4 regions of the Streptomyces sp. NPDC032940 genome follow, and region 2 is predicted to be linked to each of the others. Evidence: riboswitches for the same ligand, from Rfam matches in the RefSeq annotation. Region 2 holds a riboswitch; each other region holds the start of a gene.
The links. Region 2 has a riboswitch for cyclic di-AMP ahead of AB0E77_RS26605 (peptidoglycan DD-metalloendopeptidase family protein). Riboswitches for the same ligand answer to the same signal wherever they lie in the genome.
Positions count from the first base shown of each region.

Region 1 (2,191 bases), on a different contig from region 2:
TGGGTGCGGTGGCCGCCGTCGCCGTGGTGATCGGTGCCTTCCGGGAGGCCGCCGAGCAGGAGGCGTCGCTGGAGGCGGTCGCACAGCGGCTGGAGCGGGCACTGGCGCGCGAGGGGGCCCGGCGGGACGGTCTCGACGCCTTCGAGGGGTTCACCACCGCCGTCCTCGCCGAGCTCCCGCACGGCGACGGCGTCGTCCGTGTCGTCAACCGCGGCCACCCGCCCCCGATGCTGCTGCACACCGACGGCACCGTGCACCCGGTCCAGGCCAGGGAGTTCGCGTTGCCGCTCGGCATGGGCGAGCTGGGCGTGTGGCCCGACCGCGCCGAGCAGGCCGGCTTTCCCGGCGGCGCCACACTGCTGCTGTACACCGACGGGCTGTCCGAGGCCCGCGACGCCCGTGGCCGGTTCTACGACCCCCGCGCGCGGCTGGCCGGCCGGGTCTTCCCGCACCCGTCCCACCTGCTCGGCACCCTCGCCGACGATGTGCGGCGGCACGCCGGGGGCGGCCTGACGGACGACATGGCGCTGCTCGCCGTACGCCGGCGGCCTTGATCAGGATCACGTGTGGTGACGATGCAACCCCCCTCCGCACAGCATCTGATGCGCCGTCGTAAACGCGTGATGTGAAGTCGTGACCTGAGGGGCGGTCAAGTCGCCCGGATTTTCGCCCTCGTGAGGGGTACGTCCAGGCCGGGATCCTTAATGATCAAGCCGAACGGCTTGGAATCGGCACCTCGCGTCTATTAACGTTCGATAACGCAGCGCGGTCGTCCCAGCCGTCACAGAAGGCGGCTCCGTGCGCACGCGCCGAATCCCGTGAGGGAACCGGGGAACCACCACTTTGGGGTGAATCGGGCGTATGCCGCCGTGGAGACACGGCGCGTATACGCGCGTAGGAGACCTTCCTGCTCCGAACCCGTCAGCTAACCCGGTAGGCGGAAGGAAGGAAAGGAGTACGCCCACGTGGCGTCCAACCGGCCTGCCCCCGAGGCCCCGTTCGTGCCCAGCACGCACGACACCGAACCCTTCGGCTACGACGGCTACCGCGCCGAAGAGGGCCCCTGGGAGGAGTGGAATCCCACCGCGGAGTCCATCCGTCCCGTACGCGGCCGGCACCGCGTCGCCAAGCAGCGCGGCGGACTCGCCCGCAGTTCCACCGTCCTCGGCGTCGGTGTCATAGCGGCCGTCGGGGCGGGCGGCATGGCCAGCGCCCAGACCGGCAAGCCGCCGGTGTCGATCTCGCTGCCCGATCTGCCGAACGTCGGCTCGCTCATCTCCGACGACGAGCCGGAGCCCCAGGGTTCCGCCGCCCCGCTCAGCAGCGTCGGCGTGACCGCCGGCGACACCGCCGAGGGCACCGCCGACGCCGGTGAGGTCCTGCGGGCGCGCATCATGCAGCAGGCCGAGCAGCAGCAGGTGCAGGTCGAGAACAAGGCCGCCGCGGAAGCCGCCGCCAAGGCCGAGAAGGAGGCCGCCGAGGCCGCCGCCAAGGCGGAGAAGGAGGCCGAGGCCAAGGCCGCCGCCGCCAAGAAGAAGGCGGAGGAGGAGGCCGCGAAGAAGGCGGAGGCCGAGCGGCTCGCCGAGCTGGCCAAGCAGTACACGCTTCCGACCTCCTCGTACACGATCACCTCCACCTTCGGCCAGGCCGGTTCCATGTGGTCCTCCGGGTACCACACCGGCCTCGACTTCGCCGCGCCCACGGGCACCCTCATCAAGGCCGTGCACACCGGCACGATCACCGAGGCGGGCTGGGCCGGCGCCTACGGCTACCGCACGATCCTGACCCTGGACGACGGCACCGAGCTGTGGTTCTGCCACCAGTCGTCGATCAGCGTCAGCGTCGGCCAGAAGGTCAACACCGGAGACGTCATCGGCCGCGTGGGCGCCACGGGCAACGTCACCGGGCCGCACCTCCACTTCGAGGTCCACGCGGACGGCGCCGAGGGCGGCATCGACCCGACGGCATGGCTGCAGGGCAAGGGCCTCAGCATCTGACGACGCGCCCTCCCACACGGCACGACGACCCCTGCGGACCCCGGCGGTCCTGACGGCGACCCCCCGACGTCAGGGCTGCCGGTCTTCGCGTGCTCCGGGTGCCGGCGCCGGTGCCGATGCTGGAATGATCGGCTCCGGGCCGTGTGTTGTCCTCGGACATGACTTCTCTGCGCAATCTCGGCTCCTCCGACCTC
Region 1 is NZ_JBEZVJ010000021.1:18,045-20,235, reverse strand. It holds gene AB0E77_RS23360 (PP2C family protein-serine/threonine phosphatase) at 1-554, shown strand, start outside; cyclic di-AMP (ydaO/yuaA leader) riboswitch at 798-954, shown strand; gene AB0E77_RS23355 (M23 family metallopeptidase) at 966-1,997, shown strand; gene AB0E77_RS23350 (aldo/keto reductase) at 2,156-2,191, shown strand, end outside.
Region 1: it holds a riboswitch for cyclic di-AMP, as region 2 does, so the genes downstream of both, AB0E77_RS23355 (M23 family metallopeptidase) here and AB0E77_RS26605 (peptidoglycan DD-metalloendopeptidase family protein) in region 2, are expected to answer to the same signal.

Region 2 (2,191 bases):
AGCAGCCGCTCGCGCAGCCGCTCCCGGGCCTCAGGGGTGACGCCCAGCCCCTTCTCCAGATAGGCGTCGACACCGCCCCAGGTCTCCTCGATGGTCTCGAAGGCCGCCGCCAGGTACTCGGCGCGCGCGTCGAAGAGAGGGCTGAGCAGCTCCATGACCTCGGGAGAGTAGGCAGAGGCGGCGGAGCTGCTGCGGCGCACCTTGTAGCGGCGGTGCTTCGCGTTCGACTTCAGGTAGTCCTCCACGATGGCGTCACGCTGCACGCCCAGGGCGAGCAGGGTGATCGCGATCGACAGCCCCGCGCGGTCCTTGCCGGCCGCGCAGTGCATCAGCGCGGGGACGCTGTCCTCGGCGAGCGCGCGCAGCACCCGGGAATGCTCCGCCGTGCGCTCCTTGATGATCGTGCGGTAGGAGACGATCATCCGGTTCGCGGCCTGGCCGTCCGCCAGGATCGCGCGCAGCTGGTCGAGGTCGCCGTCGCGGACCATCTTCCAGAACTCGGCGCCGTCGGCCGGGTCGCTCAGCGGCAGGTTCACATTGCGCACGCCCGGCAGTGCGACGTCCGGGCCCTCGAGGCGCTGGTCGGCGGCGTTGCGGAAGTCGAAGACCGTGTGCAGGTTCAGCGAGGCGAGGAACGCGGCGTCCTCCCCGGTGGCGTGGGCGAGGTGGCCGCTGCGGAACAGCACGCCGTGGCGCACGCGCCGCCCGTCCACGGTCGGCAGTCCGCCCACGTCACGGAAGTTGCGCACACCGGCCAGCTCGGGTTCGGTCGACGGGACCTGCTGCGTCACGGGGGCTCCTCCCACTCCGCCCCGCCGGCGCTGCTCGCCGGCGGGCGCCCAGCCGACGATACGGCATCTCCTGCCTGCGGCGATGAGTCGGTCACGGGGCGGCCGCGGTGGCGATTGCGACGCGAATGAGCCTTACGTCCGAAATGCTCACTTCGCTCCAACTCGTCGGTGAATAAGGGGTGCTGGAGCGTCTCCCGTGAGCAGCGTCATAGACGTGACCGTCCGTTGTTCGTCATGTTCACGTAATTCGTGGGCCTGTCAAGGCCCTTTGTGAAAAGAGCGCTCACGGAATCGACGGAGTGTGACGGCCTTTTCCCGTAATGGATCAAGCGAAACACCTCTCCGGGAAAACTCTCGCTTGTCCGTTCGCATTCCGGTCGCTTACGTTCACCACCGATCCGGACGGACGCCTAATCCTGCCGCCGACCGGAGCCGCAACCACCCACCACCCGTACACGGCAGGAGCGGGGGACCCACAGGTACAACGCCTGTTCCGGTTCCCGGAACGGCTCGGGGTCAAGTCGCGTCACCACGACGCGGCCGGGCATCTCCAGCCCGCACCCGACAGCTCACCTCGCAGGCGCCGGAGAGGAATTCGCCATGCCCGCGAAGGGTAAGCACCGCCGTACCAAGGCCCAGCGCCTCACCCGCACCATCGCCGTCGCCGGAACCGGTGGCGCCGCACTCGCGCTCCCGCTGATGGGCGCCGCCGCAGCCCAGGCCGCTCCCGCCCACTCCGTGGCCGGACAGTCCGTCCAGGCCGCCGCGACCGGCGCGCACAAGCCGGCCGACAAGGCCTCGGCCTCGCACACCTACGTCGTCAAGAGCGGCGACTACCTGTCCAAGATCGCCGACGAGCAGCACGTCGACGGCGGCTGGAAGAAGCTGTACGCGGACAACCGCGAGGCCGTCGGCTCCGACCCGTCGCTGATCCACCCGGGCCTCAAGCTGTCGATCGGCCACAAGGCCGCGACCGGTGCCGCCAAGCCCTCGTCCTCCGCGGAGAAGCCGGCCGAGAAGCCGGCCAAGGCCGAGAAGCCCGCCGCCCAGTCCGCCGAGAAGTCCACGGACACCGCGAAGACCTCCGCGTCCAAGTCCTCCGGCACGAGCGCCTCCACGGGCACCACCAGCGGCTACACCGCCCCCGTGGCCGGCGCCGGCGTAGGCACCCCGTACCACCAGTCCGGCAGCATGTGGTCCAGCGGCTACCACACCGGCACCGACTTCGTCGTCCCGACCGGCACCTCCCTGAAGGCCGTCGGCGCGGGCACCGTCGTCTCCGCCGGCTGGGGCGGCGCGTACGGCAACCAGGTCGTCATCAAGCTCGCCGACGGCTACTACGCCCAGTACGCCCACCTGTCCTCGATCTCCGTCTCCGCCGGCCAGTCCGTGACCGCCGG
Region 2 is NZ_JBEZVJ010000026.1:106,100-108,290, forward strand. It holds gene AB0E77_RS26600 (tyrosine-protein phosphatase) at 1-791, opposite strand, end outside; cyclic di-AMP (ydaO/yuaA leader) riboswitch at 1,228-1,387, shown strand; gene AB0E77_RS26605 (peptidoglycan DD-metalloendopeptidase family protein) at 1,392-2,191, shown strand, end outside.

Region 3 (2,191 bases), on a different contig from region 2:
CGAGGGGTCTCCTGTCTGCTGGTGTCTACTGGCGATTACCTGGTTTGTCGATAGGTCGCTGCCACCACTCAAGTCAGCGTATCCGGTCACGTTTCGATCACCGCTAGCGCCCACCGTTACAGCCCGGTCGGTATCGGATCATGCGCGGTATGTTTTTGATCAGGTGATATGAGCAGATATCGACCTATATCGCCAGAGAGGCGCGAAACGGGACACCACATACCCAAAGCTGCCATCCCGGACGCCATCACCCCTCCCGACGGACCGCACTGCGGGAACGTCACCCATTCGGCATCCGCCCCTCGACCCCCGAACGAGTGCCCGTCCAGCACCTCTGGACACCAGCCCGAGCCGTCGCCGACGGGGTGCGCCACAGGCTCCGCACAGGCCCGTGCGGCAGCCTCGGTCCCGCCCCTCGCCTAAACGCCTCCCCTCGAGGGCCGGTTGGCCACTAGTTGGCCCTAATGCCCGTTTTGCCACCCTTGTTGAGGCCCGTGAGTTGGCTCACGCCGCCACTCCCACCCGCACCCACGCCGCGAGCACCGCCAACCCTTTGCCCCGTAGGCGAGTTGACCCTTGGCAGTCGCAAAGTATCAAGCACCCCAAACCCCCCAGACCAAGGTCAACAGGCATGTCGGGTGATTCCTGCACTTGTTCCGGACATGTGCTCTCGCATACGTTCCCGGCCTGTCAGGCGGACGCCGAATCCTGCCACCGCCCCGACACCAGTCATCCACTCGAACACTCGCAGGCAGGAGCGGGGGACCCAGGTAAGTCGCCGTGCCGGTCACCACCGGAGCGGCTAGGGGTGAAGCCGTGCCCGTCAGGGCCCGGCCGGGCACCTCCCCGCCCGAACCCGACAGCTCACCTCGCAGGCGTTGGAGAGGGACACACACATGCCTGCCAACGGTCAGAACCGTCACGCCCGGACCAGCCGCATCGCCCGCAAGCTCGCCGTCGCCGGCACCGGCGCCGCCGTGCTCGCCCTTCCGCTCATCGGCGCCGCCACCGCGTCCGCCGCCACCCCGGCCGCCACCACCACCGCCACCGCGGCGACCACGGCGTACCCGGACAACCTCGACGGCTGGATCCGCGAGTCGCTGGACATCATGGCCCAGCACGGGATCCCCGGGTCGTACGACGGCATCTACCGCAACATCATGCGCGAGTCGTCCGGCAACCCGTTCGCGATCAACAACTGGGACATCAACGCCATCAACGGCACCCCGTCCAAGGGCCTGCTCCAGGTGATCGACCCGACCTTCCAGGCCTACCACGTCGCAGGCACCTCCTGGGACTCCTACGACCCGGTCGCCAACATCACCGCCGCCTGCAACTACGCGGCCGACCGCTACGGCTCGATCGACAACGTCTTCAGCGCGTACTGATCCGTACCCCCCGCAGTGAGCCGTGACCAGGTCCCGTCGGCGGACGGGACCTGGCCGGCTCCGAAGATCCGTTCGAGGACGACGGCCACGCCGTCGTCCTCGTTCGTCGTGGTGACCTCGTCCGCGACCGCCTTGAGTTCGGGGTGGGCGCCCGCCATGGCGACCCCGCGGGCCGCCCAGTGGAACATGGGGATGTCGTTGGGCATGTCCCCGAAGGCGATCGTCCGTCCCCGGCTCACCCCCAGGCGCTCCGCGGCGAGCGCCAGTCCGGTCGCCTTGGTGACGCCGCACGGCTGGAGCTCCACCGTCCCCGGCCCCGACATCGTCACCGTCGCCAGCGAGCCGACCACCGCGCGCGCCGTCGCCGCCAGCTCGTCGTCCGTGAGGTCCGGGTGGCGCAGCAGCACCTTGCTGATCGGCGCGCTCCACAGCTCGTCGCGCCGGTCCACCCGCACCGCGGGCAGGGTCGGGTGGGGCATCAGATAGCCCGGCTCGATGAGGGTCATCCCGTCGACCCCGTCCTGGTCGACCGCGGCGTACACCTCACCCACCTCGGCCTCGATCTTGCCGAGCGCGGTCTCCGCCAGCTCCCGGTCCAGGGTGACCGACCACAGCATCCGGTGCGCGCCGGCGTCGTACACCTGCGCGCCCTGCCCGCACACCGCGAGCCCCGTGCAGCCGAGGACGTCGAGCAGGGAGCGCACCCTCGGTGCCGGGCGTCCCGTCACCACCAGGTGCCGCGCCCCGGCCCGGGCCACCCGTGCCAGCGCGGCCAGCGACCGGTCGGAGACGGTGTCGTCGCC
Region 3 is NZ_JBEZVJ010000030.1:63,463-65,653, reverse strand. It holds gene AB0E77_RS28525 (polyprenyl synthetase family protein) at 1-1, opposite strand, end outside; cyclic di-AMP (ydaO/yuaA leader) riboswitch at 690-893, shown strand; gene AB0E77_RS28520 (transglycosylase SLT domain-containing protein) at 897-1,388, shown strand; gene AB0E77_RS28515 (HAD family hydrolase) at 1,352-2,191, opposite strand, start outside.
Region 3: it holds a riboswitch for cyclic di-AMP, as region 2 does, so the genes downstream of both, AB0E77_RS28520 (transglycosylase SLT domain-containing protein) here and AB0E77_RS26605 (peptidoglycan DD-metalloendopeptidase family protein) in region 2, are expected to answer to the same signal.

Region 4 (2,191 bases), on a different contig from region 2:
TCGCGGCCCTCGTTGAAGGCGACGGGCTCGTCGGCGAAGAGGATCTCTCCGGGAATCATGGCTGCGGTTCCCGTCAGATGATCGGTTCGTGGACGGTGACGAGCTTGGTGCCGTCGGGGAAGGTCGCCTCGACCTGGACGTCGTGGATCATCTCGGGCACGCCCTCCATGACCTCGTGACGCTGGATCAGCTTCCGTCCGGACGCCATGAGCTCGCCGACCGTGCGGCCGTCGCGGGCCCCTTCGAGGATGTGCGAGGTGATCAGCGCGACGACTTCGGGGTGGTTGAGCTTCACGCCGCGCGCGCGGCGCTTCGCGGCCACGTCCGCGGCCACGTGGATGAGCAGTCTCTCCTGCTCGTGCGGGGTCAGTTGCACGTACCACCTCACAGAACATCACGCCGGGACCCGGACGGTCCGGCTGCCGCGTCCACCGCGACGGCTCTAGATGTAACACACAGCAATGGGCCGCAAAGTGCCCGCTGCCGTCGGGAAAACCGCAGGTGGAACGGGGTGCACAGTACGGCTAGAGTGTTTCTGCCACGTCACGCGGTTTTGACTGACTGATTACCGGTTTGACCGGCCGATTACCGGTGCCGCCGACGGCCTTTCGCATGCCCGCGCACTCCTGGACGCCACCGCCGCCGCACCGCGACGTCGCCCCCCCTCCGGAACCGGCGCTGCCGCAGGCGTCGACACGGGCGCGCCCGAACCGGCCGAACGGCTTACCCCCCATCGGCGTAGAAACACCTCGGATTTCCGGCCCGTCGAGCTTGCGCCACGCATGATCCCGGATGGCGGAAGGTGTCATTCCGTCGCTGGTCCCGGGGTCGCCGCGGCACCCGTCAAGGGGTCGAACACCGACATGTCCACCTGAACGGGTGAGTGGTGAGTAACCACACAAGGGCCCGGTTCCGTTGGGATTTTCCGACTTCGGTGCGCCAAGATCCATGACTGACGACAAGCCCCCGCCACAGCGGCGGGGCGGTCCGGGCGGACGCCGAGTCCTGCCGCCGCCCGGACGACCGGTCGACAGGAGTGGATCGGCAGGAGTGGAGGACCCGAGCACGACGGGTCGCCGGAACGGCCGCCCCCCGACGGGGAGGCGCCGGGCCGAGCAGCCCTTGGGGTGAAGCCGCACCCGTGCGGCCGGGCAACTTCGCCAGCCCGAATCCGACAGGTCATCCTTCACAGGCGGCTGACGAAGGGTTGCGCATGACTGCGCTCAATCGTGTCCCGTCCCTGATGGCCCGTGCCGGTACGGCCTCGGCCCTGACCATCGCCGCCGTGGGCGGCACCCTCGTGGTTCCCGGCGCCGCCTCCGAGGCCGCCGCGGCGGCCCACGCCACGAAGGCCCTGCGGATCGCGGCCTCCAAGAAGGGCTCCCCCTACGCGTGGGGGGCCACCGGCCCGTACCGGTTCGACTGCTCCGGACTGACCCTCTACTCGTTCAAGAAGGCCGGCAAGAAGCTGCCGCGGACCGCCGCGCAGCAGTACAACAAGACCCGGCACGTCTCCGCCGGGAGCCGCAAGGCCGGGGACCTGGTGTTCTTCCACTCGGGCCGGAGCGTGTACCACGTCGGCATCTACGCCGGTAAGGGCAAGATCTGGCACGCCCCGAAGACCGGGGACGTGGTGCGGCTCCAGAAGATCTGGACGAGCAACGTCTCGTACGGCCGGGTGAGGTGAGCCGCCCGGAGCGGTGACGGCGCCCTGACGCGCCGTCACCGCCCGGGATGCGTGACGCGGCGCTCGGCGGTTACCCGTCAGGCATGGCCGACCACCGCCGCTGCACCGCACGCAACGAGACCCCGCTGGAGCGAGCCGACCGCAACTTCGTCGAGCTGCTCCAGGAACTACGCGTCACCCAGACCGGGGTGCAGATCCTCTTCGCCTTCCTGCTGTCCCTGGCCTTCACGTCGCGCTTCCCGGAGCTCGACACCTTCCAGCGCGCCGTCTACGTGACCACGCTGCTGTTCACGGTGCTCGCCGCGATGCTGTTCACGGCTCCGGCCGCGCTGCACCGCTCGCTCTTCCAGCGGGGCGCCAAGGCGCGCATCGTGCGGGTGTCCTCGCGACTCGCCACGGCGGGCCTCGGCGTACTGGTCTGCGCGTTCACCGGCTCGGTGCTGCTCGTGGTCGACGTGACCGCGGGCCGGTCCGGCGGAGCGGCCGCCGGCGCGGTGACGCTGC
Region 4 is NZ_JBEZVJ010000010.1:102,430-104,620, forward strand. It holds gene AB0E77_RS15560 (urease subunit beta) at 1-59, opposite strand, end outside; gene AB0E77_RS15565 (urease subunit gamma) at 74-376, opposite strand; cyclic di-AMP (ydaO/yuaA leader) riboswitch at 1,117-1,178, shown strand; gene AB0E77_RS15570 (C40 family peptidase) at 1,214-1,687, shown strand; gene AB0E77_RS15575 (DUF6328 family protein) at 1,771-2,191, shown strand, end outside.
Region 4: it holds a riboswitch for cyclic di-AMP, as region 2 does, so the genes downstream of both, AB0E77_RS15570 (C40 family peptidase) here and AB0E77_RS26605 (peptidoglycan DD-metalloendopeptidase family protein) in region 2, are expected to answer to the same signal.